Regions from separate parts of the Micromonospora sp. NPDC003944 genome, predicted to be linked through region 3. Evidence: riboswitches for the same ligand, from Rfam matches in the RefSeq annotation. Region 3 holds a riboswitch; each other region holds the start of a gene.
The links. A riboswitch is a leader RNA that binds a small molecule or an ion and turns the genes downstream of it on or off. The one in region 3 is predicted to bind cobalamin.
Positions count from the first base shown of each region.

Region 1: linked by a shared signal. The riboswitch ahead of cobN (cobaltochelatase subunit CobN) and the one ahead of ACWER9_RS16710 (ABC transporter substrate-binding protein) in region 3 are both predicted to bind cobalamin.
Region 2: linked by a shared signal. The riboswitch ahead of ACWER9_RS21025 (ribonucleoside-diphosphate reductase subunit alpha) and the one ahead of ACWER9_RS16710 (ABC transporter substrate-binding protein) in region 3 are both predicted to bind cobalamin.
Region 4: linked by a shared signal. The riboswitch ahead of ACWER9_RS20985 (CbtB domain-containing protein) and the one ahead of ACWER9_RS16710 (ABC transporter substrate-binding protein) in region 3 are both predicted to bind cobalamin.

Region 1 covers NZ_JBSGIV010000001.1:89,542-97,195, forward strand. The annotation lists gene ACWER9_RS00380 (LacI family DNA-binding transcriptional regulator) at 1-475, opposite strand, end outside; gene ACWER9_RS00385 (MFS transporter) at 638-1,885, shown strand; gene ACWER9_RS00390 (aldo/keto reductase) at 1,959-2,855, shown strand; gene ACWER9_RS00395 (hypothetical protein) at 2,879-3,361, opposite strand; gene ACWER9_RS00400 (hypothetical protein) at 3,453-4,172, opposite strand; gene ACWER9_RS00405 (RNA polymerase sigma factor) at 4,165-4,620, opposite strand; gene ACWER9_RS00410 (hypothetical protein) at 4,866-5,201, shown strand; cobalamin riboswitch at 5,682-5,858, shown strand; gene cobN (cobaltochelatase subunit CobN) at 6,125-7,654, shown strand, end outside.
Region 2 covers NZ_JBSGIV010000043.1:8,481-16,134, forward strand. The annotation lists gene ACWER9_RS21005 (ATP-binding cassette domain-containing protein) at 1-182, shown strand, start outside; gene ACWER9_RS21010 (aldo/keto reductase) at 179-1,198, shown strand; gene ACWER9_RS21015 (FadR/GntR family transcriptional regulator) at 1,209-1,931, opposite strand; gene ACWER9_RS21020 (enolase C-terminal domain-like protein) at 1,939-3,333, opposite strand; cobalamin riboswitch at 3,765-3,981, shown strand; gene ACWER9_RS21025 (ribonucleoside-diphosphate reductase subunit alpha) at 4,173-6,515, shown strand; gene ACWER9_RS21030 (ribonucleotide-diphosphate reductase subunit beta) at 6,575-7,570, shown strand.
Region 3 covers NZ_JBSGIV010000030.1:15,668-23,321, forward strand. The annotation lists gene ACWER9_RS16705 (FecCD family ABC transporter permease) at 1-388, opposite strand, end outside; gene ACWER9_RS16710 (ABC transporter substrate-binding protein) at 543-1,472, opposite strand; cobalamin riboswitch at 1,563-1,704, opposite strand; gene ACWER9_RS16715 (M14 family metallopeptidase) at 1,827-3,707, opposite strand; gene ACWER9_RS16720 (C39 family peptidase) at 3,918-5,255, shown strand; gene ACWER9_RS16725 (DUF4229 domain-containing protein) at 5,364-5,645, opposite strand; gene ACWER9_RS16730 (hypothetical protein) at 5,719-6,156, opposite strand; gene mqnE (aminofutalosine synthase MqnE) at 6,180-7,349, opposite strand; gene ACWER9_RS16740 (NlpC/P60 family protein) at 7,589-7,654, shown strand, end outside.
Region 4 covers NZ_JBSGIV010000043.1:243-7,496, reverse strand. The annotation lists gene ACWER9_RS21000 (substrate-binding domain-containing protein) at 1-705, opposite strand, end outside; gene ACWER9_RS20995 (ABC transporter permease) at 746-1,753, opposite strand; gene ACWER9_RS20990 (amidohydrolase family protein) at 2,074-2,952, opposite strand; cobalamin riboswitch at 3,207-3,361, shown strand; gene ACWER9_RS20985 (CbtB domain-containing protein) at 3,396-3,599, shown strand; gene ACWER9_RS20980 (CbtA family protein) at 3,590-4,363, shown strand; gene ACWER9_RS20975 (histidine phosphatase family protein) at 4,360-4,944, shown strand; gene ACWER9_RS20970 (MFS transporter) at 5,025-6,527, opposite strand; gene ACWER9_RS20965 (TetR/AcrR family transcriptional regulator) at 6,760-7,254, shown strand, end outside.

The DNA.
Region 1 (7,654 bases), on a different contig from region 3:
TCGCCGAGCCGACGCCGATCGAGACCACCCGACCGCGCAGCGACCGGGGCACCGCCGCAAGCACCTCCTCGGTGGTGTTGACCAGGATCACCCCGCACACGCTGCGATCGCCGTCGAGTTGGTCGAGGCTGCGCGGGTCGCCGTACGGCAGCCAGTGCAGCGCCACCCCGACCCCGGCGGCCGTGCACACCCGGGCGGCCGCGCCGACCACCTGGTGCACGTACGGGTCGTCGAGCACCGCCGCGCTGGTGCCCAGGACGGCCACGACCAGGCGTACGCCACCGCCGCGGACCAGCGCCCGGGCGGCCGGGTTGGGCACGTAGCTGAGCTGGTCGACCGCTGCGGTGACCTGCTGCCGGGCGGCCGGCGAGGCGAACCCCGTGCCGGCGATCACCCGCGACGCCGTGGACCGGGACACCCCGGCGACCCGGGCCACGTCCTCGAGGGTGGCCGGTCGCTGTGCCGCTGTCGTCATCGTCGCCTCCTGCGGCGGGCCCGCCCGGTCGGGACAAACGCCTGCTCACATCATGCCCCGGCCGGACCAGCGGCGGTAAGGGGCGGTTGCCGGTTGTGGTGGTAGCGCTCTCAGGTGTGCGATCGTGCCAGGAGATCACCCCGAGAAAGAGGACCCACCCCCGTGAGCGCCCCCACCAGTCGACCCGTAGCCCAGGACACCGCGTCGCCGACCCTGCGAAGAGTGCGGCTCGCCCGCAACGGTGTCGCCGTCACCTTCACCCTCAACGGGCTGGCCGTCGGCAGCTGGTTCTCCCGCGTTCCGGCGGCCCGGGAGGCGTTGGACCTCTCCGCCGGCCGGCTCGGGCTGCTGCTGTTGGCGATGAGCATCGGCGCGCTGCTCGCCATGCCCACCGCCGGCCTGCTCGCCCAGCGTCTCGGTGCGGCCCGCACCGTCGCCCTCGCCACCGGGGTGGTCGCCGTCGGCATGACCGTGGCGGGGCTGGGCGCCACGCTGACCGGGTCGTTCGCCGTCGTCGCGGCGGGCCTCGTCGCCTTCGGCTACGGCTCCGGCGCCTGCGACGTGGCGATGAACGTCGAGGGCGCGACGGTGGAGCGGCGACTGGGCCGTACGATCATGCCCCGTTTCCACGCCGGGTGGAGCCTCGGTTCGGTGGCCGGAGCGGCGCTCGGCGCCGGGGCGGCCCGCTTCGACGTGTCCGTCGGCGCGCACCTCGTCGCGGTGGCGGCGGTCGTGTTGACCGGTACGGTGCTCGCCGCCCGGACGTTCCTGCCCGTGGGCAGCGATCACAGCGGTGACCCGGCGGACGCCACCCCGGCCGCCCGTCGCCGGGCGCAACTCGCCGCCTGGCGGGAGCCGCGCACCCTGCTGATCGGGCTGTTCGTGCTGGTGGCGGCGTTCACCGAGGGCGCCGCCAACGACTGGCTGGCGGTCGCGTTCATCGACGGACGGGACCTGAGCGAGGCCGCCGGCGCTGCGGTCTTCGCCGTCTTCGTGGTGGGCATGACCGTCGGGCGCACCGTGGGCACCATCGCGCTGGACCGGTGGGGTCGGGTGCCGGTGCTCAGCGGCACCATCGGGCTGGCCGTGCTCGGCGCCGGCCTGGCCGTGCTCGCGGGCTCCGGGCCGGTGGCCGTCGTCGGTGTCGCGCTGTGGGGCCTCGGCGCGTCGCTGGGCTTCCCTGTCGGCATGAGCGCGGCGGCCGACGACGAGGCGCACGCGGCGGTGCGGGTGAGCGTGGTCGCGGTGATCGGCTACACCGCTTTCCTCGGTGGCCCGCCGTTGCTGGGGCTGATCGGCGACGAGGTCGGCACCCTGCGCGCCCTGCTGGTGGTGCCGGTGCTGCTGCTGCCGACCCTGCTGCTGGTGCCGGTGCTGCGCCCGCCTGTTCCGTCCGCAGGTAAAAACTAACCCACGGCACCGCCGAGCGGTATCGGGTGCGTGGCCGACTGCGCCACGCATCCGTGCTGGCTACGGTCGTCCGATGCCGACCGACGAGATCACCGCCGCCGCGGCGGGCATCTGGACCCTTGGCGACCGCACCGTGCGCCGGATGGGCTTCGGCTCCATGCGGATCACCGCGCACCCCGACCCGGACCGGGCCGTCGCCCTGCTGCGCCGCGCCGTGGAGCTGGGCGTCGACCACATCGACACGGCCGCGTTCTACGTCTCGCCCGGTGGCACCCTGCGTGTCGGCACCGGCCCGGCCCGCTACGCCACCGAGCTGATCCGCGCGGCGCTCGCCCCGTACCCGGACGACCTGGTGATCGCCACCAAGGTCGGCTTCGGGTACGACCCGGAAGAGGGCTTCACCGAGGCGCTCACCCCGGCGGGGTTGCGCGCGCAGGTGGAGGAGAACCTTCGCCGGCTCGGCCGCGACCAGCTCGACGTGGTCAACCTGCGCCTCGGCCGGGGGCCGGGCGCGGTGCCGCTGACCGATCGGTTCGGCGCGCTCGCCGACCTGCGGGCCGCCGGGCTGATCCGGCACCTCGGGCTCTCCAACGTCCGGCCCGAGCAGTTGGACGAGGTCGCGGGCATCGCCCCGGTGGTCTGTGTGCAGAACAACTACGGGGTGGACGCCTACCGGGAGCAGGACGCGTTCGTCCGGCTCTGCGGGGAGCGGGGCATCGCCTACGTGCCGTTCTTCGCTCTCGCCGGCACCGGGCGGGAGGCGGGCGCGAGCGCCGCGCACGGCGAGGCCGTCGAGGCGGTCGCCCGCGCGCACGGCGTCACCCCGCAGCAGGTACGCCTCGCCTGGACCCTGCACCAGGGCCCCCACGTGCTCGCCATTCCCGGCACCGCGGACCCCGACCACCTGGCGCAGAACGTGGCCGCCGGAGCCCTGCGCCTGACCCCGGAAGACCTGACCCGCCTCACCTGACCTCCCACCCCCCGGGGGTGCTGTCACGGGGCGTAGACCAGGTCCATCGTGTCGGTATGCCCGGACCATTGCAGGTCGAGCCGCCAGCAACCGGCCTGCGGCAGGTCGATGATCGACGGACCGGGGCCGCCGCGAACCTCCCGGATGACCCGGGTGTCGGTGCCGTCAAGCCTCGCGGTGATCTGCAGCGTCGCCGGTGCGGTCGGGTCGGGCGAGGTCGTAAAGGCGCGGGCCACCCACAGAATCTTGTTGTTCGACCCGTCCGTCCGGACCTGCCGGAGCGGGTGGGCGAACAGCACCGCCACGATGTCACCCTTCGCGCCGAAGACGTGCGGAACGCGGGCGTCCCCGCTGAAGCCAGCGTCCGCCCAGTCGGGCAGCGACCCCGTTTCGACCCGCGCCGCGCAGGCGGCCGGAACGCTCGCCGTTGCCGCATTCGACGTCGGCGTCGCGCCGCTGGTCGTGGTCGTGCACCCCGCCAGCAGGACCACCGAGGATGCCAGCATCAACCTGCCCCAGGAAACCATCTCGCCCCTTCCGGTACGCGTCAACGACTCACCCGCATCTCAACGACACCGCTCGACCCGATGAGGTTCCCTAGCGCAGTGAGCGGGCGATCTCGAGCGCGTCGGCCTTGCCGACGTGGCCTTCGAGCCGGTAGCTCACGTCGGCGTTCTGCCAGATCAACGTCGAGGCGGCCAGTCGGGCGGTCTCCTCGCGAACCTCGCCCGCGCGGTCCACGTACGACAGCACGTGTGGCCCGTCGACCCAGACACCGAAGTCGCCGTCGACCTGGACCCACTCCGCTCCCGGCGGGGTGACCTCCTTGTGGAAGGACAGGTTGAGGCGACCGTCGAACGCGTCGACGCGCAGCGCGCCCCCGTCGTAGAGCAGCGTCGCCACCCGGCAGACACCCGCAGGGTCGGGGTCGGCGACCAGCACCTGCTCGGGCGGGCCCACCATCGCGGGCACGCGGATCGGGAACCGCACCGCCCGCTGTGCCTCGTCCAGGGCGACGGTCCGCTGCCCGGGCAGCGGCGACGCGCTGCCACCGGGCTGCGTCGGGGCGGACGACGTGGCGATGCTCACCCCGGCGAAGCGCAGCAGCCCGGCGACGACGTCGGCGACAGCGGCCCGGGCCGGCGGCACCACCGCGACCAGGAGGGCGACGAGCGCCGCCGCGGCGAGCGAACGCCACCGGCGCCGCCGGGGCGCGGGCGTGCCCAGGCGTACGCGGACAGCAGCGCTCACGTCGGGCGGCTCGGGTGTCTCCAGCCAGGCGGACAGCTCACGCAGTTCCCGGTCGAGGTCACCCATGCCGCGCCTCCTCCCGGTCGAGCAGGCCACGAAGTTTCGTAAGCGCCCGGGAGGTCCGCGACTTCACCGTGCCCCGGGGCCACCCCAGTGCCGCCACCGTCTCCTCCTCGCTGAGATCGAGGAAGAACCGGCAGACGATCACCTCGCGGTCCCGTACCGGTAGTTGCCGCAGGGCGTTGACAAGCGTCTCCCGGCGCTCCCCGGCGAGGACCGCGTCCACCGCCCCGTCCTCGGCGATCTCGGGCGTCGGGTCGGCCGACGCCGCCCGCAGGACGAGCCCGTCGCGCCGGCCCCGGGACCGGTGCAGGTTGCGGGTCTCGTTGGCGACGATCGCGAGCAGCCACGAGCGGAAGGACGACTCGCCCCGGTAACGGGACAGCTTGCGGTACGCCTTCACGAACGCCTCCTGCGTGACGTCCTCGGAGTCCGAACCCGCACCGAGCAGCACCGCCGTCCGGTACGCGGACGCGGTGTGCCGGGCGACCAGGAGGTCGTACGCCTCCAGGTCACCGGCCCGAGCGCGGGTGACGAGAGTGTCGTCGTCCAGGGGAGGCCTCCGTTCGGATCACACTCATGACACCGCCCACGCGTCGCGGGTTCCACCCGGCGCGGATCAGGTTGCTCCCACCCGCCGTGCAGCGTATTGCCAGGATGTGGTGGTGCACTGGGAGGTGTCGAGGAGAGGGGCTGGTCATGAGCTGGTTCAGTCGCCGGTCACGGGGTGCCGAGGCGACCCCGACGAAGCTGGACCGGGAGGCGACCCGCGAGGACCTCGCGGCGCTGGAGGCGTTCGTCGCCAGTCGGCGGGGCGTGGAGTTCTACCTGGAACCGGAGACCACCGCGACGGACACCACGGTGGTGGCGATCGCCCACGACGGTGAGTGGATCCGCCGGCGCACCGGAACGCCCCGCGCCGCCGGGGCCATCGCCCGCAAGCACGCGGTGCCGTTGTACGAGGCGGGCCGCACCGGCTACCCGGAGCGGATGCGGGCGTGGAACCGCGCCCACCCGGAACGCCACGCCCGCTGAGCCCGCTCCGAGGGGTGTGCGCGGGGCTCCGCCCAGCGTCGATCATCACACTGCCGCGCTCGTCGACCACGACGGCGAGCGCGGCCTGAGTCGACCTCGGCGTCGGGACCACCGGGACCGCGCCAGCCACTGGCCCGGCAGGTCGAACCGGGGGACGGGCACGGTGATCGACCACCGAGATCGACAGCGGGCGCTGGTGTGGCGTTCGCCGGCCTGCGTCCGGAGGGTCGACCGGCACCGCCCGGCCGGGGCGGTCGGCGCAGGTCAGAGCTCGTTCGGACGTCCTTTGCTCTGCTGCCCGGTGAGCGCCGGTGACCCTCCGTGCCTGGTGCGCACAGGGCAGCAGAGCAAAGGACGGCGGGCATCGGTCGGGGGGCATGCCGCCGCGCGGAGCAATCCCCGCACCAATCGCCGAACCTCGATGGGTGGGGTCCGCCCGGCGGGGCCGGACCGGCGTTGACCGGCAGCGTAGGGGTGTGGCAGCATTCGCGGCCTGACGGCAGTGAAGGAAGTCGGTGCGATTCCGACGCGGTCCCGCCACTGTCACCGGGGAGCGATCCCCCCTCGTGAGTCACGGCCGTGTGTCTGCGGCTGGAAGGCCGGGGGAGAGCGTCGATCCGGAAGCCAGGATACTTCGGCCGTCGGGACGTACCCCAGGGCGTGGACACCCGAGGAGGACCCGATGACGCATGGCGTCTCTATCACCGACGATCACCGTCGTGAGCCGCGCGGCGGACACCCCGCCGCGCCGGCATCCGCACGCTCCCGCGCCGTTCACCGCTGAGTTCCACACCGCGCCACCCGTCGCCGCCGGCCCCCCGTCGGTGAGCCACCCGGGTCGCGGTGCCTGCTGAACCCCGCGCCCATCCCACGTCGCCGGCTCGCTCCCGCGAACGCGTCGACGTCACCCCCCGGAGCCTGCCGTGCGCATCCTGTTGCTCTCCACCGCCGACACCGACCTGCTGGCCGCCCGCGCCAGCGGCGCCGACTACCGGTTGGCCAACCCCGCGCGGGTCACCACCGACGAGGTTCCCGCCCTGCTCGGCGGGGTGAGCCTCGTCGTCGTACGCCTGCTCGGCGGTCGACAGGCGTGGCCGGACGGCCTCGCCGCGGTGCTCGCCACCGGTGTACCGACGGTCGTGCTCGGCGGCGAGGCGCTACCCGACGCGGAGCTGATGGCCATCTCCACGGTGCCGTCCGGGGTCGTCACCCAGGCGCTGGCGTACCTGGTCGAGGGCGGTCCGGACAACCTCGGGCAGATGGCCCGGTTCCTCTCCGACACGGTGCTGCTCACCGGCGAGGGGTTCGCCCCGCCCACGCCCACCCCGGCGTACGGCGTGCACGGCGACCACCCCGCCGCCCCGGACCGGCCCACCGTGGGAATCGTCTTCTACCGGGCGCACGCCCTCGCCGGTAACACCGGCTTCGTCGACGTGCTCGCGGACGCGGTCCGCGAGGCCGGCGGCAACCCGCTGCCGATCTTCTGCGGTTCGCTGCGCGGGCTGACAGCGGGCGCCGGCCCGCTCGGGCTCTTCGCCCGCTGTGACGCGTTGCTGGTCACCGTGCTCGCGGCGGGCGGCGCGGTCGCCGCGGACGCCTCCGGGGGCGGCGACGAGGACGCCTGGGACGTCGGCGCCCTGGCAGCCCTGGACGTGCCGATCATCCAGGCGCTCTGCCTGACCAGCACCCGGAAGCAGTGGGCCGACAGCGACGCCGGACTCTCCCCGTTGGACGCCGCGATGCAGGTGGCCATCCCCGAGTTCGACGGCCGGATCATCACCGTGCCGTTCTCGTTCAAACAGATCGACGCCGACGGGCTCTCGGTCTACGCCGCCGACCCCGAGCGGGCCGCCCGGGTCGCCGGGATCGCGGTGCGCCACGCCCGGCTGCGGTACCTTCCCAACCCCGACAAGCGGGTCGCCGTGGTGCTCAGCTCGTACCCCACCAAGCACTCCCGGGTCGGCAACGCCGTCGGGCTGGACACCCCGGCCTCGGCGGTCCGGTTGCTCGCCGCGCTGGCCGAGGACGGCTACGACCTGGGTGACGCCCCACCGCCCGCCGACGGCGACGCGCTGATCCACGCGCTGATCGCCGCCGGTGGGCACGACGTGGAGTGGCTCACCCCGGAGCAGTTGGCCGCCGCCGAGGCCCGGATACCGGGGGACACGTACCGGCGGTGGTTCGACCAGGTCCCGGTCGAGCTGCGTGAGCGGATGCGGGAGCACTGGGGTGAGCCGCCCGGCGAGCTGTACACCGAGGGCGGCGACATCGTGCTCGCCGGGCTGCGCTTCGGCAACGTGGTGCTGCTGATCCAGCCGCCACGCGGCTTCGGGGAGAACCCGATCGCCATCTACCACGACCCGGACCTGCCGCCGAGTCACCACTACCTGGCCGCGTACCACTGGCTGTCCACGCCGGCCGCGGACGGCGGCTTCGGTGCGGACGCCGTGGTG
Region 2 (7,654 bases), on a different contig from region 3:
ACGCCGGCATGTCGGTGGTGCTGGTGAGCCACAACATGCCGCAGGTCCTCGAGATCGCCGACCGGGTCGAGGTGCTTCGCCTCGGCCGGCGCGCGGCCCAACTCCGCGCCGACGAAGCCACCACCGACGATCTGGTCGCCGCGATGACCGGCAGCACCAGCGTGGGTCGGGACGAGCGGTGACGGCGGCCGTCCAGGGAGGCGCCCACGGTTCCGCAGAGCCGGCAAGCCGCGGCGGCGCCGATCCGCCGCTGCGGCTGAGCCCACTGGGCTTCGGCGCCTCCCAGGGCGGCAATCTCTACCGGGCGACATCCGACGAACAGTTCGCCGCCGCCGTCGACACCGCGTGGGCAGGCGGCATCCGATACTTCGACACGGCACCGCACTACGGCCTGGGCCTGTCCGAACGGCGGCTGGGAGCGGCCCTGCGCTCCCGCCCACGCGACGAGTACGTGGTGTCGACGAAGGTCGGCCGGCTGCTCGTGCCGTCGCCGGAGACGGCACACCGGCGCGACCCGGAGGGGTTCGACGTACCCGCCGACCACCGCCGGGTCTGGGACTTCAGCCGCGACGGCGTGCGCCGCTCGTTGGAGGCCAGCCTTCGGCGTACCGGCCTGGACCGGATCGACGTGGTGTACCTGCATGACCCGGACGAGCACTGGGGGCAGGCCGCCAACGAGGCGGTCCCGGCGTTGGTGGAGCTGCGGGAGCAGGGCGTGATCCGCGCCGTCGGAGCGGGGATGAACCAGTCCGCCATGCTGGCCCGCTTCGTGGCGGAGACCGACGTGGACATGGTGATGTGCGCCGGCCGGTACACCCTGCTGGAGCAGGGCGCGCTGACCGACCTGCTGCCCCTCGCGCAGGCCCGTCGCGTCGGTGTGGTGGTCGCCGGGGTCTACAACTCCGGCCTGCTGGCCCGGGACATGCCGCCGACCGACGCCGTCTACGACTACCGGCAGGCGCCGGCCGAGGTGATCGACCAGGCTCGTCGGATCGCACGGGTGTGTGAGACGTACGGCGTCACGCTGCCCCAGGCCGCGTTGGCCTTCGTCCGTCGGCACCCGGCCGTCGTCTCGACAGTTGTCGGCATGCGCGACGACGCCCAGGTGACGGAGACCCTCAACAGGTCCGACGTCGACGTCCCGGACCAGCTCTGGGCGGCGTTGTACGACGAAGGGCTGCTCGACGTGCAGTCGTGAGGACCGGCGGTCAGGAGCGAGGCGCCTCGATGCTCGTGTCACCATCGTCGGGCAACCCCTGCAACGACTCCTCCACCCCGATCAGGTGGTTGGCCATCCGGGTGCGGGCCCGCTCCGGGTCGCGCGCGACGAGAGCCTTCAGGATCGCCACGTGTTCGTCATGGGTACGCAGGTCCGCGCCCTCCTCGTGCAGGCTCCGCCAGAGCCGCCCGCGGATGGTGCGCCCGGCGAAGGCCTCGATCAGGCCGACGAGCACCGGATTCTCGGCGTGCACCGCGATGATCCGGTGAAAGGCGATGTCGATCTCCATGATCCGCTCGTGGTCCGGCGGTGACTGGCCGATCAACCGGGCCGCCTCGTCGAGCAGGTCACCCGCCTGGGCCAGGGCCTCGTCGGTGATCCTGGTCGCCGCCAGGCAGGCGGCCTCGCACTCCAGCAACCGCCGAACGGTGTGGATGTGCCGGGGGTCGCCCTGACCCTGGAAGTCCACCACGAAGCCCATCGGGGCCAGCAGTTGTGGCGCGTCGAGGTTGGTGACGTAGGTGCCGTCGCCCTGACGGATGTTGACGATGCCGAGGATCGACAGGGCCGACATCCCCTCGCGCAGCGAGCCCCGCGAGACGCCGAGCGACTCGGCGAGGTCCTTCTCGATGGGCAGCCGGTCTCCGGGCCGGAACTGCCCTTCGAGGATCATCCGCTTGATGCCGTTGACCACTTCGTCAGTGCGAGACATGACTCCCCTAGCGGCCGGCGAGGGTGGCCTCTCCACCCGCGATCACGTACGGCTCCGGAGATGACACGGTAGTCGGCTCCGTGGCCGCCCAGTAGTGGCCGTCGGGAAACCGGTAGAGCGCGACCGACTCCTGGCGCATCCGGGTGGAGTAGCCGGGCTCGCTGGGCAGGACGTATCCGCTGCCCGAGCCGGTGTCGCGGATGATGCAGGGGTCGGTGAAGTGCTCGTGCAGGTGGTCGACGAACTCGGTGACCCGGTTGGTGAGGTCCCCCGAGATCGCGACGTAGTCGAGGACCGACACGTGTTGGACCATCTCGCACAGCCCGACCCCACCCGCGTGTGGGCAGACCGGCACGTTGAACTTCGCGGCGAGCAGCAACACGGCGACGATCTCGTTGATGCTGGCCAACCTGCCGGTGTCCAGTTGGCAGAAGTCGATGGCCTCGGCTTGGAACAGTTGCTTGAACATCACCCGGTTGTGGCAGTGCTCGCCGGTGGCGACGCCGATGGGAGCGACGGCTCGGCGGACGGCGGCGTGGCCCAGGATGTCGTCGGGGCTGGTCGGCTCCTCGATCCACAGGGGCTTGAACTGGGCGAGGGCGGTGACCCACTCGATGGCCTGACCGACGTCCCACACCTGGTTGGCGTCGATCATCAGGTTGCGGTCCGGCCCGAGGATCTCCCGCGCGATCGCGCATCGGCGGATGTCGTCGTCGAGGTTGGCGCCCACCTTGAGCTTGACGTAGCCGTAGCCGCTGTCCACCGCCTCCTGGCACAGCCGGCGCAGCTTGTCGTCGCCGTAGCCGAGCCAACCCGCCGAGGTGGTGTAGGCGGGGTAGCCGGTCCGGTCCAGCTCGGCGAGGCGGTCGGCCTTCGTGCCCTCCTTGGCCCGGAGGATGGCCAGTGCCTCGTCCCGGGTCAGCGCGTCGGACAGGTAGCGCAGGTCCGCGATGTCGACGAGTTGCTCGGGGGACATGTCGACGAGCAGTCGCCACAGCGGTTTGTCGGCGACCCGGGCGACCAGGTCCCACGACGCGTTCAACACGGCGGCGAGGGACAGGTGGACGACGCCCTTCTCCGGGCCGAGCCAGCGCAGTTGCGAGTCGGAGGTGAGCAGGCGGTAGACCGCGCCCATGTCCGCCGCCATCGTGGCCACGTCCAGGCCCACGAGGAGTTGGGCCTGGTGGACGGCTGCCGCCGCGACGATGTCGTTGCCCCGACCGATGGTGAAGGTCAGGCCGTGCCCCGCGAGTGGCGCGCCCACGCCGTCGACGCCGTCGGTGTGCAGGATGACGTAGGCCGCAGAGTAGTCGCCGTCCTTGTTCATGGCGTCTGACCCGTCAGCGGTCAGGGAGGTGGGGAAGCGGACGTCTTCGACGGTGACGGCAGTGATCTGCGGCATGCGCTCCTCGCCCGGCTAGGCTAAAGATCAGATGATCACTGGGAGTATACGGAGGGCTGCTCCAGCACGTCAACGTTGTCGATCACCCGAGAGGCCTAGACATATGATGTTTTGCTGCCTCGTCGTTCCGTCTTGACGCCCATCATGCCGGTTGGCGAGAGATGGTGCCGCAGACGCCGGGCCCTGGAGATTGGATGTTCCGCCTCGATCTGAGGAATCGACGGCGACCCATGAGTGTGGCCAGCGTGACTGTCGCTTCGATACGTCACATCTTTGTCGATTGTCGACACTCGTGCGCGAGCCTCGTCCCCGGTGCCCGGCGTCGGTCGGCCATGGCGTGTGCCCCCGCGGTTGGTGACGGTGGTCACCGCGCCGCCGCCGACACGCCCGGGACCGACATGTGGGGTGTGACAACGTCTGCATCCCTATATATGGTGTCGAGCGCAGCTGGTTCGGCCGCTCATCCAGTGCGGTCGAGGCAACAGGGAACCCGGTGGAAATCCGGGACTGTCCCGCAGCGGTGAGTGGGAACGACAGCCGTCATCAGCACTGGGCCACCGATCGGCCTGGGAAGCGACGGCCAGTAGGAGACCGGCGAGCCCGGTCGTGCCCGCGAGTCCGAAGACCTGCCAGCGCGCCGCGTACCCGCACCCGGGTGGGCGGCGGTCCGAGGCCGCGTGGGACGGCTGACGCCACCTGATCCACGCCGAAGCGCGTGGCGTCCGTCGGTGTCTGTCCCCTCGCGTCCGGGCCACCAGGTCTCGAACTCCGAGGAGCGAGTGGTGACAGTCACCGAGGTAGTCCCGGCCAGCGGCGACGCGACCCTGCGGCGAACGCCGATGCAGGTCCGCAAGCGCGACGGCGGCACCGAACCCGTGGACGTGAACAAGATCGTCCGAGCGGTCGAGCGGTGGGCCGACGACCTGACCGACGTCGACCCGATGCGGGTGGCCACCCGTACCATCAGCGGCCTCTACGACGGCGCGACCACTGCGGAACTGGACCGGCTGTCCATCCAGACCGCGGCCGAGATGATCGGTGAGGAGCCGCAGTACTCGCGCCTCGCCGCGCGACTGCTCGCCGGCTACGTCGACAAGGAGGTGCGTCGACAGGGCATCACCTCGTTCAGCGCGGCGATCCGGGTCGGCCACGCCGAGGGCCTGATCGGCGACGACACCGCCGCGTTCGTCGCCGCCCACGCCACGACCCTGGACCACGCCGTCGACCCGGACGGTGACCGCCGGTTCGAGTACTTCGGCCTGCGCACGGTGTACGACCGCTACCTGCTGCGCCACCCCACCAGCCGACTGGTGCTGGAGACCCCGCAGTACTGGCTGCTGCGGGTGGCCTGTGGCCTGTCCCGGACGGCGGACGAGGCGGTCAGCTTCTACCGGCTGATGTCCAGCCTGGCCTACCTGCCCAGCTCACCGACCCTGTTCAACTCCGGCACCCGACACACCCAGATGTCCTCCTGCTATCTGGTCGACTCCCCGCTCGACGAGTTGGACTCGATCTACGCCCGGTACGCCCAGGTCGCCAACCTGTCCAAGTTCGCCGGCGGCATCGGCATCGCGTACTCCCGCGTCCGCTCCCGGGGAGCGCTGATCCGGGGCACGAACGGGCAGTCCAACGGGATCGTGCCGTGGCTGCGCACGCTTGACGCGAGCGTCGCCGCCGTCAACCAGGGCGGCCGGCGCAAGGGCGCGGCCTGCGTCTACCTGGAGCCGTGGCACCCGGACATCGAAGAGTTCCTGCAGCTGCGCGACAACACCGGCGAGGACGCCCGGCGCACCCACAACCTCAACCTGGCCAACTGGGTCCCGGACGAGTTCATGCGCCGGGTCGAGGCCGACGAGCTGTGGTCGCTGTTCGACCCGAACGAGGTGCCCGAGCTGCCCGACCTGTGGGGGGAGCGGTTCGACGCCGCGTACCGGCAGGCCGAGGCGCAGGGCCGCTACGTGCGACAGGTCCCGGCGCGGGAGCTGTACGGGAAGATGATGCGGACCCTCGCCCAGACCGGCAACGGGTGGATGACCTTCAAGGACGCGTCGAACCGGCTGTGCAACCAGACCGCCGAACCGGGCAACGTGGTGCACCTGTCCAACCTCTGCACCGAGATCGTCGAAGTGTCGAGCGACGCCGAGACCGCCGTGTGCAACCTCGGCTCGGTGAACCTCGCCGCCCACCTCGTCGACGGCGGCATCGACTGGAACCGGCTCCGCGCCACGGTCCGGACCGCGGTGACCTTCCTGGACCGGGTCATCGACATCAACTACTACCCGACCGCGCAGGCGGCCGCGAGCAACCCCCGCTGGCGGCCGGTCGGGCTCGGGCTGATGGGGTTGCAGGACGTCTTCTTCGCCCTGCGGCTGCCGTTCGACTCGCCGGCAGCGCGGGAGCTGTCCACCCGGATCAGCGAGGAGCTGTACCTGACCGCGCTGGAGACCTCCGCCGACCTGGCGCGCGACGTCGGCGCGCACCCGACGTACCCGCAGACCCGGGCCGCGCGGGGCCAACTCCAGCCCGACCTGTGGGGTGTCGAGGGTACGCAGACGGCACGCTGGACGGCCCTGCGGGAGAAGGTCGCGGCGCACGGGTTGCGCAACTCGCTGCTGGTGGCGGTCGCGCCGACCGCGACCATCGCCTCGATCGCCGGGTGCTACGAGTGCATCGAGCCGCAGGTGTCGAACCTGTTCAAGCGCGAGACGCTGTCCGGGGAGTTCCTCCAGGTCAACACCGCTCTGGTACGCGAGCTGAAGGCCCGCGGGCTGTGGACCGACCGGATCCGCTCGGCGATCAAGCGGGCCGAGGGATCGGTGCAGGACATCGCCGAGCTGCCGGCCGGCGTACGGGAGCTGTTCCGCACCGCGTGGGAGCTGCCGCAGCGGGCGCTCATCGACCTCGCCGCCGCCCGTGCCCCGTTCATCGACCAGTCCCAGTCGCTGAACCTGTTCCTGGCCGCGCCGACGATCGGCAAGCTCTCCTCGATGTACCTGTACGCCTGGAAGGCCGGGCTGAAGACCACCTACTACCTGCGCTCGCGCCCGGCCACGCGGATCCAGCAGGCCACCGTCAGCGCCGTCGCACCCGCCGCGCCAGTCGCCCTCGGGTCCGTGGCCCTCGACGCGGAGGCGCTGGCCTGCTCGCTGGAGAACCCCGAGTCGTGCGAGGCCTGCCAGTGACCCCCGCCACCACCACCGACGCTACCGACGCCCGCACCACCGACACGAGGACCACGCACATGCTGCTCGACCCCGGGATGGACCTCACCCTCCGCCCGATGCGCTACCCGCACTTCTTCGACAGGTTCCGCGACGCGATCCGCAACACCTGGACCGTCGAGGAGGTCGACCTGCACGCCGACCTCACCGACCTGGCCAAGCTGTCGCCGGCCGAACGGCACCTGGTCAGCCGCCTGGTGGCGTTCTTCGCCACCGGCGACACCATCGTCGCCAACAACCTGGTGCTCAACCTGTACCAGCACGTCAACAGCCCCGAGGGTCGCCTCTACCTGTCCCGGCAGCTGTTCGAGGAGGCCGTGCACGTCCAGTTCTACCTCAACCTGCTCGACACGTACGTGCCCGACGAGACCGAGCGCTTCGAGGCCTTCGCGGCAATCGAGAACATCCCCTCGATCCGTCGCAAGGCCGAGTTCTGCTTCCGCTGGATCGACTCTCTGGGCGACCTGCGGGAGCTGCGCTCGCGCGAGGACCGACGGACGTTCCTGCTCAACCTGATCTGCTTCGCCGCCTGCATCGAGGGTCTGTTCTTCTACGGCGCGTTCGCGTACGTCTACTTCCTGCGCTCCCGCGGCCTCCTGCACGGCCTCGCCTCCGGCACCAACTGGGTGTTCCGCGACGAGTCCATGCACATGGCGTTCGCGTTCGACGTCGTCGACACCGTCCGCGCCGAGGAACCGGACCTGTTCGACGACGACCTCGCCGACCAGGTACGCCGGATGCTCACCGAGGCCGTCGAGTGTGAGGTGCAGTTCGCCGAGGACCTGTTGGGCCACGGCGTGCCCGGTCTCACGTTGGCCGACATGCGGGAGTACCTCCAGCACGTCGCCGACCGCCGTCTCGCCCAACTCGGCATCGCCCCGCACTACGGGTCGAACAACCCGTTCGGCTTCATGGAGTTGCAGGACGTGCAGGAGCTGTCGAACTTCTTCGAGCGGCGGGTGTCGGCGTACCAGGTCGGGGTGAGCGGCACCGTCGCCTTCGACGACGACTTCTAGGCGGCGGCCGAGCCCCGCGCGCTACCCCTGAGGAACGCCCCGTCTGCGTCGATCTTGCAGTTTCGGTCGCCGATATGTGCGCGT
Region 3 (7,654 bases):
CGAGCGGAATGGTCATCGGCAGCCCGGAGAGGGTGCCCTGCCGGCCGGCGCCGCCGAGGGCGATCGCCGCCGTGACCGCGAGGCCAGCGCCGGCAGCCACCCCGAGCAGGTACGGGTCGGCCAGCGGGTTACGGAACACGCCCTGGTAGCAACCGCCGGCGAGGGCGAGCAGACCCCCGACGAGCAGGCCCAGCACGACGCGGGGCAGGCGCAGCTCGGTGACGATCGCGATCTCGCGCTCGGTCAGTCCGCTGTCGAGGTGCACCCCGGGGAGCAGGTTGAGCAGCTCGGCGGCGACGCTGCCCGGGGGCAGGCTCACCGGGCCGAGCGACACCCCGGCAACGAGCGCGACGAGTACCGCGAACAGCCCTGCGACCAGCCACCGCATGCGCAGCCCGGCGGGCCGGGCCACGGACAGCAGCCCGGCAGGCCGAGCTGCGGTGTGCGGCTCGGCCCGCTCGGACGACGGCGGGGTTTCGGTCGGCCGATCGGTCGGCGTCGGATCGGACACCTGTCGCGGCCCGGTCACCGACGGACGACGCTCACGCGGGCACCTTGGCGACCGCGTCGATGATGACCCGGAGCAGGTCCACGACCCGCGGGCCCCAGCGGGAGGCGATGTCGTCGTCCAGGGCGATGACCTGGTTGTTCTTCACCGCGGTGAGCCCGGCCCAGCCGCTGCGGGCCTTGACCGTGTCGGCGCTCTGCTGGCAGCACTTGGCGTCGGCCAGGAAGACGAAGTCCGGGTCGGCCTTGACGATGACCTCCTGGGACAGCTGCGGGTAGCCGGCGTTCTTGCCGTCCGCGTCGGCCGGGTCGGCGATGTTGGTCAGGCCGACCTGGCTGTACAGCGAGCCGATGAAGGTCTTGCTGGTGGCGCTGTACAGCTCCGGGCCCAGCTCGTGGAAGTAGGTGAGCTTCTCGGCACGCTGCGGCAGGTCCTTGACCAGCTTGGCGATGTCGTCCTTCATCCGGGTCACGACGTCGGTGGCCTGGTCGGCGTGCCCGGTCAGCGTGCCCAGCTCGGTGATCTGCCGGTACGAGTCGTCGAGGGTGGTCGCCGCCGGGGTCTGGTACACGGGGATCTTCAGCTTGCCGAGCTGCTCGACGACCTTGTTGCGGTCGTCGGAGAGCACCACGAGGTCGGGGTTCTTACCGGCGATCGCCTCGGCGTTCGGCTGGAAGGCGGAGAGGTCGGTCTTGGGCGCGTCGGTCGGGTAGTTCGACTGGTCGTCGACGGCGGTCACCTGCGGGCCAGCACCGATCGCGAAGAGCATCTCGGTGGCGGTGGGCGACAGCACGACGATCTTCTCGGGACGCTTGTCGAGGGTGAGCGCGCCGACCGTGACCGGGTAGGCGGCGGCGGCCGTGCCGGTGCTCGGCTTGTCGTCGGCCTTCTCGGCGCAGGCGCCGAGGGCGAGCGCGGCGACCGCGAGGGACGCCGCGAAGAGCCGAGGGGTACGTCTGAACATGGGGGCCTCCTGTCGGTCGAGGAGTGTGGTGCTTCGCCGACAGGGACTTTCGTACGCCCGCCCACGAGGCGCCCTTCCTCGAGAGCGCGTTTCGCGACCGATCCGTAGGCGACCTGGCTCGTCCCCACCGTCGGGTGGGGCATCACAGTTGCGGGACAGCGCCGGGATGAGCACCGGCTTCGCTGCGGACTGGTCGCTAAGACGGTAGCGCACCCCCGGGACGTGCCGGATCGATCAAGGGTCGATCAGCGGCTGTCGATCACCGGAGGCGTGGCGCACGAGGGATATGTCCCGGATCTGGAGGCTCGGAGCGGGTGGTGGGGCCCCGTCGGGGCGGGACGGGGCCCCACCCGATCAGGAGGACGTGATGGTGACGTTGTCCACAGCCGCCTCTACCAGGCTGGCCCCGGACGCGTCCGCCGCCTCGACGAGTACGCGGACCGACTGGCCGGCGTACGGGGTGAGGTTGAGGTTGGCGACGGCCCAGCTCCCGTTGCGGTTGCTTGCCGCACCGGCCTGGGTGAGCAGCGCCGTGGTGCCACCGTTGTGCACCACGCTCACCCGCAGGTAGTCAGCCGACGAGGCGTTCGAGCCGTGCGCCAGGTACCAGGCGAGCGAGAGGGTGAGCGTGCCGGACGACGGCAGGGTCACCGCCGGGGACCTGGCGCTCGTCACGCCGCCGTCGACGTCGTAGTCACCGGCTGCCGAGCCGGCCAGCCGGCCGGTGACCAGGTCGTTGGACCCGGCGTACGGGGTGAGCTGCTTGGCTCCGGAGGAGTTGGTCGCCTGGGCAGCGCCCCGCTCGAACGCGCCGACGGTCGCGGTGTCGGTGCCGGACGGGTTGATGGTCCAGCCGGTGGCGGTCTCGAAGGTGTCCGACCAGACCGTGGTGCCGCCACCACCGCCGCAGTACTGGGCCTGCTTGCCGATGGCCCGGTACGGGCAGTCGGCGTACTCGCTGAGGATCAGCACCGCCTCCCGGTTGCGCGAGGTCTGCGCTCCGATCACCTCGTCGGGCGGGTAGAAACCGCCGCCTCCGGACGAGCCGGGGTACATCTCGAAGGTGTACGCCCAGATGTTGTGGGTGGCCCACATCCAGTCGAGGCTGTCTCCGTCGGTGATGTAGAGGTCGCTGGACTGTTCCGGGGTGTAGTTGTTGGTGGCCGCCATCTGCTGTCCGATGGTGGCGAAGGTGTTGTACTGGTCCGCGTTCATCCCGGTCGCGGTGTTCGCCGTGGTGTAGCCGTACGGCCAGAGCACCAGCTCCGAGTACGTGTGGAAGTCGATGTTGGCTTTGATCTGCTGCACACCACCGACCACCCGGCCGTTGACGAAGTTGCGCAGCGCCTGCGTCTCGGGTGCGGAGAACGCCGACGGCCCCCGGTAGGTCTCCGACGAGGTGCTTCCGGACGACCCACCGCAGCAACCCCAGTTGTAGGACCAGTTGCGGTTCAGGTCCGTGCCGACGTTCGACGAGCCGCTGTTGGGCTGCCGGTTCTTGCGCCAGGAGCGGTACGAGCCGGTGGCGATGTCGTACTCGCTGCCGTCCGGGTTGACAGTCGGCACGATCCAGAGCTCCCGGCCGTTGACGATGTTGGTGATCCGGGAGTCACTGCCGTAGTTGTCGGTGAAGAGGTTGAGCAGGTAGATCGCCATCTCGACGGTCAGGTGCTCGCGGGCGTGCTGCTGGGAGTTGAACAGGATCTCCGGCTCGTTCTCGTCGGTGCCGACGTTGTCGGAGATCTTCACCGCCATCAGGTCGCGGCCCTCGTACGACGAACCGATGCTGATCTTGCGGGCGATCGCCGGATGGTCGGCGACGACCTGGTTCACGACGGCGGTCAACTCCGCGTAGTCGTGGTAGTTGGAGTCGGCCGGCGGGAAGGCCTGCGTACCGAAGTCGTCGGCGCCGCGCTCGGCGTTCGGCGGCGGGGCGAGCGGTTCCAGCCGGAAGCCGAGCTTGCCGATCGCGGCGGCCTCGGCCGCGGTGGCCGAGATGTGCAGCACGCCGTGTTCGGAGTAGTCGATGGCGGCTCCGGTGCGGGCCACCGCGTTGCGGTCGGCGAGGGTCCGGGGCCCGAGCACCCGGTAGCCGGCGGCGGCGGCCGGCTCGGTGGTGCGGTCCGGTGCCGGTCGGGCGGCGACCGGACCGGCGGCGACGGTGACGATGCCCAGCCCGGTGACGACAGCGAGCACCAGGACGCGGCGGAGGGGGTTGGGTGGGCGGAGGGCCATGGACTACCTCCTCGATGGGCGGGAGATCCCGCTCGGTGAAGGACACTTCACCACCTGTCACATGGTCATATCAACATTGATCGCTTCCTTTGCCATCCCAGGCGGATCATCACGGCGGCAATGATTTTCCACCTATCAACATCTGGCGAAACTTCCCTCCAAGCGGAAAACTGACAAGCGACGATGCCCCCTCGACACCGCGGAGCACCCATGGCCAGATCCCGCCTGCGCGCGGCCGCCCTCGCCGGCGTCACCACGCTCACCCTGCTCGCCAGCGCCGCGCCCGCGCTGGCGGCGCACCCGCCGGCCCCCGCTCACGACGAGCAGATCACCTACCAGGACTGGTCCGGGCCCGCCGACTGGCACCGGGGCAGCCGGGCTGGCACCCGCGTCGTGCCTGGCGCCCGAGCGGGCGTCACCCTGGCCCGCCCGGCCGGCACCATGGAGTACGCGGACCCGCACACCGGCGCCACCCGCACCTGGGAGTACGGCACCTGGACCTCGCCGGTGACCCGGATCGGGTTCGACGCCACCGAGCTGATCGCCTCCTGGAACGCGGAGACCCCGGCCGGCACCTGGATCCAGGTGGAGATGCAGGGCAACTACACGAGCGGCGACCAGACCCCGTGGTACGTGCTGGGTCGCTGGGCGTCCGGCGACGCCGACATCAAGCGGACAAGCGTCGACCGGCAGGGCGACCCCTGGTCGTCGATCTGGACCGACACGTTCAGCATCGACGACGCCGCGGCCGGGGTGCTGCTGCGGTCGTACCAGCTCAAGCTCACCCTCTACCGGGCGCCCGGCCAGACCGCCGCGCCGGTGGTCCGGATGCTCGGGGCGATGAGCTCCACCGTGCCGGACCGGTTCACCGTGCCGCCGAGCGCCGGGCACATCGCCTGGGGCGTCGAGCTGCCGGTGCCGCGTTACTCGCAGAACGTGCACGCCGGGCACTACCCCGAGTACGACGGCGGCGGCGAGGCGTGGTGCTCACCCACCTCGACGGAGATGGTGGTGGAGTACTGGGGTCGAAAGCCCTCGACGGCCGACACCTCCTGGGTGGACCCGACCTACCCCGACCCGACGGTCAACCACGCCGCCCGGATGACCTACGACTACGCGTACGACGGCGCGGGCAACTGGCCGTTCAACACCGCGTACGCGGCGAGCTTCCCCGGGCTGGAGGGTCGGGTGACCCGGCTGCACTCGCTTGACGAGCTGGAGCGCTTCATCGCCGCCGGCATCCCCGTCGTGACCAGCCAGTCCTTCCTCGCCAGCGAGCTGGACGGGGCTAACTACGGCACGTCCGGGCACCTCTTCGTGGTGGTCGGCTTCACCGTCGACGGCGACGTGATCGTCAACGACCCCGCCTCGTCGAGCAACGACGTGGTGCGCAACGTCTACAAGCGTGCGCAGTTCGAGCAGATCTGGCTGCGGACCAAGCGCACGAACGCCAGCGGCGGCGTCTCCGGTGGCTCCGGCGGCATCGCGTACCTGATCAAGCCCACCTCAAAGCCCTGGCCCAAACTCCCCAGCTCCACCAACTGGTAACCCCACCCAACCCCAACCCCAACCCACCCCCACCCCCAACCCAACCTCAGACGGGTGATCAAGAGGTTTGCGTCACCGGAAGCCCGTTTCGTGACGCAAACCTCTTGATCAACGCGAGGGCTGGTCGGGGGTTTGGGTGGGGGGTTGGTCTTCGCCGGCCAGGGCGGAGCGGAGGCGTTCCTTCTCCGCGCGGCGGCGCTCGGTCGCCTCGGCGATCTCCCCGGCCATCTCGTCCCGCCAGCCACGCAGCAGGAAGAAGGAGAGCGCGGCGGAGAACACCAACGCCAACATCAGCTTCAGGAACACGTTCATGTCGACAAGCCAGAGGCCCGCCAACACGGCGACGAACAGCCCGATCCGGCCCAGCGTGTACTTGAGCGCGGCGCTCACCTGCACCACTCCGTTCTCTCCGTCGCCCGCCACTGCCGGCGGAAGGATCGAGCCGCCCGGCGGGCGGTCGCGGTCAGCCGGTCCGGCGGGCCAGCCAGCGGACGCCCGGGAACCAGAGGGCCGCGTACGCCACGGTGAACGCGCCCGCCGCCAACGCGCCGGAGAGCAGCGGCGGCAACCCCGCACCCAGACCGGCGATCAGTAGCCCGGCGAACACCCCGACGGCAGCGGCGACCACCGCCGCCACCACCCGGGCCGCGCCGAACTCCCAGGCCCGGAAGTCGTCCCAGAACAGCCAGGCCGGCAGGATCACCGCCAGCCAACCGTTGGTGTGCCCGAAGTCACCGGCGCCCATCGAGGCGAACGCCCAGTCGAACAGCACCAACGCGAGCACGCCGATGACCAGGCCGGCCAGGCACACCCCGAGAAGGTCGCCCAGGGTACGGATGTGCCCCTCGGCGTCCCGGCGGGGAAACCCGCCCTGCTGCTCAGGTCCTCGTTGCTCGGTCATCGACTGCGAGGGTACGTGGTGACTCAGGCCCAGACCTGCTGTGGCTCGGCGCGCCGCTGCGCCAGCGACGGCGCCTTGTCGTACTCCCGGACCACGTTGTAGCGGGTGTCCCGCTCGACGGGCTGGAAGCCGGCGTCCCAGATCAGGTGCAACAGGTCGTCGCGGTGCATGGTGTTCGGGGTGCCGTACGAGTCGGCGTCGTGCGTGATCTTGTATTCGACGACGGAGCCGTCCAGGTCGTCCACGCCGAAGTTCAGCGAGAGCTGCGCCACCGACAGCCCGTGCATCACCCAGAAGTTCTTCAGGTGCGGCACGTTGTCGAAGAGCAGCCTGGACACGGCGAACGTCTTCAGCGACTCGGCCGGCGAGGCCATCGTGGTGCGCGCCTGGATCCGGTTGCGGATCTTGCCGTCCGCCGAGTCGACGAAGTCGTGCTGGTAGCGCAGCGGGATGAAGACCGCGAAGCCGCCGGTCTCGTCCTGCAACTCGCGCAGCCGCAGCACGTGGTCGACGCGGTGCCGGGGCTCCTCGATGTGGCCGTACAGCATGGTTGCCGGGGTCTTCATGCCCTTGCTGTGCGCCAGGGCGTGGATGCGCGACCAGTCCTCCCAGTGGCAGGCGTGGTCCACGATGTGCTGCCGGACCTCCCAGTCGAAGATCTCCGCGCCACCACCGGTGAGCGACTCCAGGCCGGCGTCCATCAGCTCGTCGAGGATCTCGTCGGCGCTCAGGCCGCTGATCTTCTCGAACCACTGCACCTCGGTCGCCGTGAAGCACTTGAGCTTCACCGTCGGCAGCGCCGCCTTCAGCTCGCGCAGCACCTTCGGGTAGTAACGCCAGGGCAGCGTCGGGTGCAGGCCGTTGACGATGTGCAACTCGGTGAGCTGCTCGTCCTCCATCTCCTTGGCCTTGCGGACCGCCTCGTCGATGCGCATCGTGTACGCGTCCTTCTCGCCCGGCTTGCGCTGGAACGAGCAGTACGCACAGGAGGCCGAACAGACATTCGTCAGGTTGAGGTGCCGGTTGACGTTGAACATCACCCGCTCGCCGTTCAGCTCGGTGCGCTTGTGGTGCGCCAGCCGCCCCAGCCAGGTCAGGTCGTCACTCTCGTAGAGGGCGACCCCGTCCTCCCGGGTCAGCCGCTCACCGGCGTACACCTTCGCTTCGAGCTCACGCTTGAGTCCGGCGTCCATGGCACGTCCCTTCCACCTGCGGTCCGGATCGAGCGTACGTCGCGACGCCGACAGGGCCGGCGGCACGGTCGGCGGCAGCGACCCACTTCACCAGACTCTCAGGCTCCCGTAACCCGACAACGCATCGACATGAGTGGCGAGGTGCGGTAGTAACAAGGTGGGGCGGAACACACACACTGGTACCGTCCCGACGGTCGCGCCCACCGAGCGCGGCGACGAGCAGTCGGACGGGGAGCGGCATGGTCTACAGCGGGCGCGGGCGACGGATGCGACGACGGAGCCCGGTGATCTCGCCGGTCCTGCGT
Region 4 (7,254 bases), on a different contig from region 3:
GGTGAGGATGTTCTCGGTGACCCGTCGGGCCTCGTTGACGTCGCTCTTGCTCGGCTGTTGGCCGACCAGCTTGAGGTTGGGGTACTGGGCGAGGCCGGCCTTGAAGCCGTCGACCCGCTCGGTGTTGGTCTGCGATCCGGGCTGGAACTCGACGAGCGCCACCTCGTGGTTGCCGGGGCCGAGTTCGGTGGCGAGCAGCTTCGCCGCCTCGGTCGCCGACGCGCGGTTGTCGGTGGCGAAGAGAGGCACCTCCGCCGGCTGCGGGCTGGTGCCCGAGTCGATCATGGCGACCGGGATGTTGGCGCCGAGCGCCTTGTCGGTGACCGGTGCCAGTGCGCTGGAGTCGGTCGCCGCGTAGACGATGCCGTCGACCTTCTTGGTGACGAAGTTCTGGATCAGGTTGACCTGGCCCTCGACGTCGGTCTCGGTGGTCACGCCGTCCCACTGGACGGTGACGTCTCCCGCGCGCTGCGCGGCGCACTCGGCGCCCGCCTTGACCGTGTTCCAGTAGTCGGCCCCGACCGCCTTCGGGACGACGGCGAGCTTCAACGGGCCGCTCGCGTCCTTTGTCGCGCCGTCGCCGCCGTCGCGGACCTCGACCCCGCCGCACGCGCTGAGCAGAGCGGTCGCCGCGGCGGCGGCCAGGATCGCCTGCGCGCGCAGGAGTCGTCCTCGCGTCCGCCGGCTGGTGGTGGTGTGTGCCATGGTGTGTGTCCTTCCTCGTTCGGACTCTCGGAATGGCATGTCAACCCCGTGATTCCAACCGCCGGCGGCGGTACTGGTCGAAGTAGACGGCGGCCCAGATGATCACGCCGACGATCACCTGCTGGTAGTGGATGCTGATGTCGAGCAGGACGGCGCCGTTGCGGACCAGGGCGATGAGGAACGCGCCGATGATGGTCCCGACGATTCGGCCCTGACCGCCGAACAGGCTGGCACCGCCGATGACCGCGGCGGCGATGACGTCGAGCTCCAGCGAGATCCCGTAGTTGGGCTGACCGGAGTTGACCCGGGAGGCGGCGATCATGCCGCCCAGCCCGACCAGCACGCCGGCCAGCACGTACACCCCGGTCAGGTGCCGCCCCACCCGGATGCCGGAGCGCCGGGCCGCCTCCAGGTTGGAGCCCATCGCGTAGGTGTACTGACCGAAGCGGGTCTGGGAGAGCAGAAAGGCGACCCCGACGGCGACCAGGACGGTGATCACCACGGCGAACGGGATGCCGAGGATCTGCCCGTTGCCGAGCAGTTGGAAGGATCGGGGCAGGCCGTAGACGCCGACCGCGCCGGTGATGATGAAGACGAGGCCACGGCCCACGGACATCGTCCCCAGTGTCGCGATGAACGGTGGGATCCGGGCCACCGTCACCAGCAGCCCGTTCAGCAGTCCGGCCAGCGCGCCGACGCCGATCGCGACCGCCGTCGCCGCCCAGAGCGAGAAGCCGAGGTCGCGCACGACCATCGCGCCCAGCACGCCGGCGAGCGCGGCGACCGAACCGACGGACAGGTCGATGCCCTTCGTGATGATGACCATCGTCTGGGCCGTGGCGATGATGGCGATCACCGCCGTCTGCGCCCCGATGTTGAAGAGGTTGTCAGCCGTCAGGAAGTACGGGCTCGCGAAGGTCAGGGCAATGAACAGGACGACCAACGCGGTTGCGGCGGTGAACTCGGAGACGGCGTGCGAGATCCGTTCCCGGAACCAGTCGCTGAGTTCGCCGCGCTGCGTGCCGGCGGTTGCCTCGGCGCTACTCATCGTCGGACCTGACCTCCCCAAGCGTGGCGTCGGCACCCGACGGGGACCCGCCGACGAGCCGAACGCCTGTGAGCGACTGACCCGGCTCGGACGGCAGTACGACTGATTGCCCGCACACCCTCGGAGATAGGTCGGATGTTTCCCACGATCAGGCGTTACCATGCCACGCGTTCACGTGTGTTGCCAAGGCCTTGCGGGCATGTTTTGCCATCGTTACCTGCACCACCGAAGGCATACGTCCGACCAAAGGTAGATCGGCTGCCGTCGCTAGCATGTTATCGATAACACGCTATGTGCCCAGCTCCGGAGTGGCTGTCGCCTCAGGACGGGGCCAGCCGGTAGACCCGACCGGCGGTCCGGCGCCAGATCGCGGCACGCTCGTCGTCGGACAGCGGGTCCAGCAGATCACCGAGGACGCTGACCCAACGCGTGTACGAGCTGACGAGCAGGCACACCGGCCAGTCCGAGCCGAACATCAACCGATCCGGCCCGAACACGTCGAGGGCGTGCTCGACCGCGGGCCGCAGGTCCGCCGTCGTCCAGGACCCGCCGTCCACCTCGGTCACCAGGCCGGAGAGCTTCGCCGTCGTGTTGGGCTCGGCCGCCAGCGCCCGCAGGTCGCGGTGCCAGTCACCGAGGTCGTCGCGCCCGAGCGGGGGTTTGCCCAGGTGGTCCAGGACGAACCGCACCTGCGGCAGGTCGCGGACGAGCCGGGTGGCAGCCGGCAGTTGGCGATGGCGCACCAAGAGGTCGAAGGCGAGCCCTGCGGCACCGACCTCGGCGATGCCGCGTCGCACGTCGGGACGGTCGAGATAGGCCGGGTCGGGTTCGGACTGGACCAGGTGACGCACCCCGACCAGCCGTTCGCCGCCGCGCGCCCGGCGCAGTCGCTCGACGCGGCGGCCGACGTCGGCGGAGGTGAGGTCGACCCAGCCGACCACCCCGGCGACGAGAGGATCGTCGGCCGCGATGCCGAGCAGCTCGGGCGTCTCCGACCGGACGGCGACGGACTGTACGACCACGGTCTGGGTGACCCCGGCGGCCCGGGTCGCCGGTGCGAGTTCGACAGGCGTGAAGTCGTCGTCGATCGCGGCCATGGTGTGCGGGTCGATCCAGGGCTGCGGGTGCCGCGCCCGGACCCAGAGGTGATGGTGCGCGTCGACGATCCCCGGTCGTGGCGCGGTCTCGCCGGTCGTCACCGGAACCGCCCTGGCGCGTTCTCCCCCATCGCACACCCCGCCCCGCCGCTGATCGAACCACTCCGGGTTGACCCGAAGCCGCAGAGCCGATCTGGCAGATTGACCATGTTAGCGGTAACAGACTGTTGCCGAGTGGCGGAACGCGCACGACGACCAACTTCCCACAGTGTCGCCTTTTGGTCTGACGAATCCACCGACACCTGCGGCTGGTCCAGATCTTCACGTACCCGACGGGGGCGCGGGGCCCCGGGTTGACCACCTGAGGCGGCACCGATACCGTCGACCCACTATCTGCGGCGACGCGAGGGAAGCCGGTGTGAATCCGGCGCGGTCGCGCCACTGTGAGCGGTTCCCAGCAACAACCGGGGGCCGCGAGCCAGGACGCTCGGTCGTCCGCAGCCTTGCGATGGGGACGCGTCATCCCTGGGGAGGTTCGTGTATTCATGTCTAGCTCCGCTTCCAGCCAGCCGGTGGTGCACCCCGCTGGCAGTGCCCGTCTCTTGTGGACTGCCCTGGCGACCGTTGCCGCGCTCGCGCTGCTGGCGTACCTCGTCGCCTTCGACCAGGGGGCGGTGTCGCGCAGCGGGATGTACCTGCACGAGTTGATGCACGACGGCAGGCACCTGCTGGGCGTCCCGTGCCACTGACCACCACCACCGGCACTCCCCCCTTCCTCGCCGCCCTCGTTCGCGGGCTGCTGGCCGGTCTGATCGCCGGCCTGCTCGCCGGGGCATTCGCGTACGTCGCCGGCGAACCGCACGTCGAGGCGGCCATCGCCATCGAGGAGGCGGCGACGCACGCCGAGCCCGCGGCCGGTGCGCACGACCACGAGGACGCCCTGGTCAGCCGGACGGGTCAGCGCGGCGGCCTGTTCCTGGCCACCGGCCTGTTCGGGGCCGCCATGGGTGGGCTGCTGGCCACGGCGTACGTCCTGCTGTCCCGCCGACGGCGCGGCGACGACGACGGGCGCTCGGGCCTGCTGCTGGCCGGCGCGGCGCTGCTCGGCGCGGTGATCGTGCCGTTCCTCAAGTACCCGGCGAACCCGCCGGCGGTCGGCGACCCGGCCACCATCGACCAGCGGACCGTCACCTACCTGTTGATGGTGGTGCTCGGGCTGGTGGCCGTGTGGGCCGGCTCGCTGGGCTACCGGTCGGTCGGTGCCCAGGCGCCCACCTGGCTGCGCGCCGCCGCAGCCGTAGGTGGGTTCGTCCTGGTCACGGCCGTGTCGTACGTGGTGATGCCGTCCTTCCAGGAGGTCCCGGCGGACTTCCCCGCAGCCCTGTTGTGGGAGTTCCGGCTGGCCTCGCTGGGCACCCAGGTCGTGCTCTGGACCGGCATCGGCCTGCTGTTCGCGGCCCTGATGCACCAGGAGCGGCGTCGCCGGGCCGGCACCGCACTGCCGAGTACGTGACCGGCGCCAGCCTCCGGCTGGTCGCCCACGGTCACACCGCCGCTCTGCGCGGGGCCCGCTTCGGCGGTGCCGACGACGGCCTGGACGAGGGTGGCCTGCGTGCCGCCCTCGCCCGGGCCTCCTCGGGTGCGGAGCGGCGGGGTCGCCTCGGCGTGCACGACACCTGTCTGTCCAGCCCGGCGCCGGCCGCCCGGCAGACCGCCGACGCCCTCGGTCTGCTGCCGACGATCGAGAGCGCGTTGGCCGACTGCGACTACGGGACCTGGGCCGGACTGTCGCTCGAGGAGATCGCCCACACGCAGCCGCAGGCGCTGCACGAATGGCTGTCCGCACCGGAGTCCGCGCCACACGGTGGTGAGTCCGTCACGGCGGTGCGGGATCGGCTCGGCGGTTGGCTGGACGAGCAGCACCGAGCGGGTGGACGCATCGTCGCGGTCGCCCACCCGCTGGTGATCCGGGTCGCGGTGGTGCACGCCCTCGGTCTTCCGGTGGCGACGTACCGGCAGGTGGACGTCGAGCCGTTGGCGGTCGTCCGGCTCACCAGCCGGGGTGCGCGCTGGCACCTTCGACTGGGTGGGTAGCGGGCAGGTCTGGGCCACACCGAACGGCACAGGCCGTGCCCACCGGAAGGGGGCACGGCCTGCGTTTGTCAGCCGCTTGCTCAGTGCTGCCGGTGGGGCAGGTGCAGCTCGACCGGCTCGGGCGGGAGGTCGTCGACACCGGCGGCGACGGCCTGTTCGTGGCGGCGACGCGCCGAAGGCAGGGCGAGTGCCGCGAGGACGGCCAGGACTGCGACGCCCGCGCACACCCAGAAGCCGGCGGTGAACGCCGCGTCGGTGGGCAGCCCCTGCGGAGTGCTGTTCGAGGTGATGACGGCCGCCACGACCGCCGCGCCGATGCTGCTGCCGATGGTGCGGGCGATGGTGTTGACGCCGCTCGCCTCACCGGTCTGTCCGGCCGGGACGCTCTCGATGATGGCGTTGGACATCGCCGCGAACGCCAGGCCGATGCCGGCGCCGGTGAGCACGCCGGAGAGCAGCACCTGCCAGGTCGCGCCGTGCGCGAGGGCCGGCAGCGCGAACGCGACCACGACCGCGACGGTGCCGAGGAACATCGGCACCTTGGGACCGAAGCGACGGTCCAGCAGACCCGCGAGGGGACCGAAGACCACCATCATCAGGACGGTGGGCAGCAGGAACAGACCGGCCTGGGACACCGTCTTGCCGAACCCGTAGCCGGTGGCCGCGGGGAGTTGGAGCAGGGTCGGCACGAGCACGAACGTCCCGAACATCGCGAAGCCGAGGATCAGGGCGACGAGGTCGGTGGCCCAGACCCCGCGAATGCGCATCAGCCGCATGTCGATGAGCGGCTCGCGTACCCGCAGCTCGACCAGGACGAAGACGGCCATCGCGACCGCGCCGAGCACGAACAGGCCGATGGTCTTCGGCTCGGTCCAGCCCCAGCCCTGCCCCTTGCTCACGGCGAGCAGCAACGAGACGAGCGACACCGACAGGATGGCCGCGCCGAGCATGTCGAGCCGTCCGGGCGTACGGACCCGCGACTCGGGCATGCCGAAGATGGCCCCGAGCAGCGCGACGACGACGAGGACCAGCGGCAGCCAGAACAGCCAGTGCCACGACAGGTGTTCCACGATCGGGCCCGCCGCCACGATGCCGACACCGGCGCCGACACCGAAGATCGCCGACAGCAGGCCGACGGTGACGCCGACCTTCTCGCGGGGCAGTTGGTCGCGGACGATGCCGATCGACAGCGGCAGGATCGCTCCGGCGGCGCCCTGCAGCGCCCGCGCGACGATCAGCACGGTCAGGTTGGGGGCCAGGGCGGCGAGCAGGGTGCCGGCGGCGAGGGCGGCGAGGACGCCGATGAGGACCCGCCGCTTGCCGACCATGTCACCGAGGCGTCCGAGAATGGGGGTCAGCACCGAGGCGGCCAACAGGTACGCGGTGAGCACCCAGCTGATGTCTCCGGTCGAGACGCCCAGGTCCCTTCCGATTGTCGACAGCGCGGGCGCCACCAGCGACTGCAGCACCGCGAACGCCAGGCCGCCGAGGGAGAGGTACAGCACCAGCAGGGTGCTGTTGGCGCGCGGGGCGGCGCCGGGTGCGGAGTCGAGGTGGGTCGGCTCCTCGATGGTGTGGGTCATGAAATCCCCGAAGGCTAGATGTAAACGTGTGCTGACTTAGCCAGTATCCGTCGCCGGGCACCCATGTCAACAGTCGTTTACGTCACCCTCCGTGCGTACTACCGCTTGCGCCTGGCGGAAAGTCAACATATGTTTACTTTCCGGAGTCGGCAGTGGGCGGCGGACGTGACCCTCCAGGTGTGCCGCTTCAGCGCACCAGCGACGCCGGTCCACCGCGAAGGGAGGACGCGTCGTGACCGCAGCGGAACCGCCTGCCCCCGCGACCGGCAGCACCGCAGACGAGCCGGTCCAGCGTCGGCGTCGGGACGCGGCCGAGACCCGGCAGCTCCTGCTCGACGCCGCCCGCCAGCGCTTCGCCCGGGACGGCTACGCGGCCACCACCGTCCGGGAGATAGCCGACGACGCGGGTGTCAACGTGGCGCTCATCAGCCGCTACTTCACGTCGAAGGAAGGCCTGTTCGAGGCGTGCCTGCGGGCCGCCGGCGACGACCTGCGCCGGACAACCGGGCAGACGCCCGCCGACCGGGTGCCCGAGGCCATCGCCCGGCACATCGCCGACCTCGGCGCGGCGGGCCTGTCGAGCCAGCTCTCGCTGCTGCTGCGGTCGTCCGGGGACGCGGGGGCCGACGAGATCCGGCACGGCGTCCTGGCCCGTTCCAGCGAACAACTGGCGGCGGCTCGTGGGTGGCGTCCCGGCGAACCGGGCAGCGAGCAGCTCCTGCTCCGC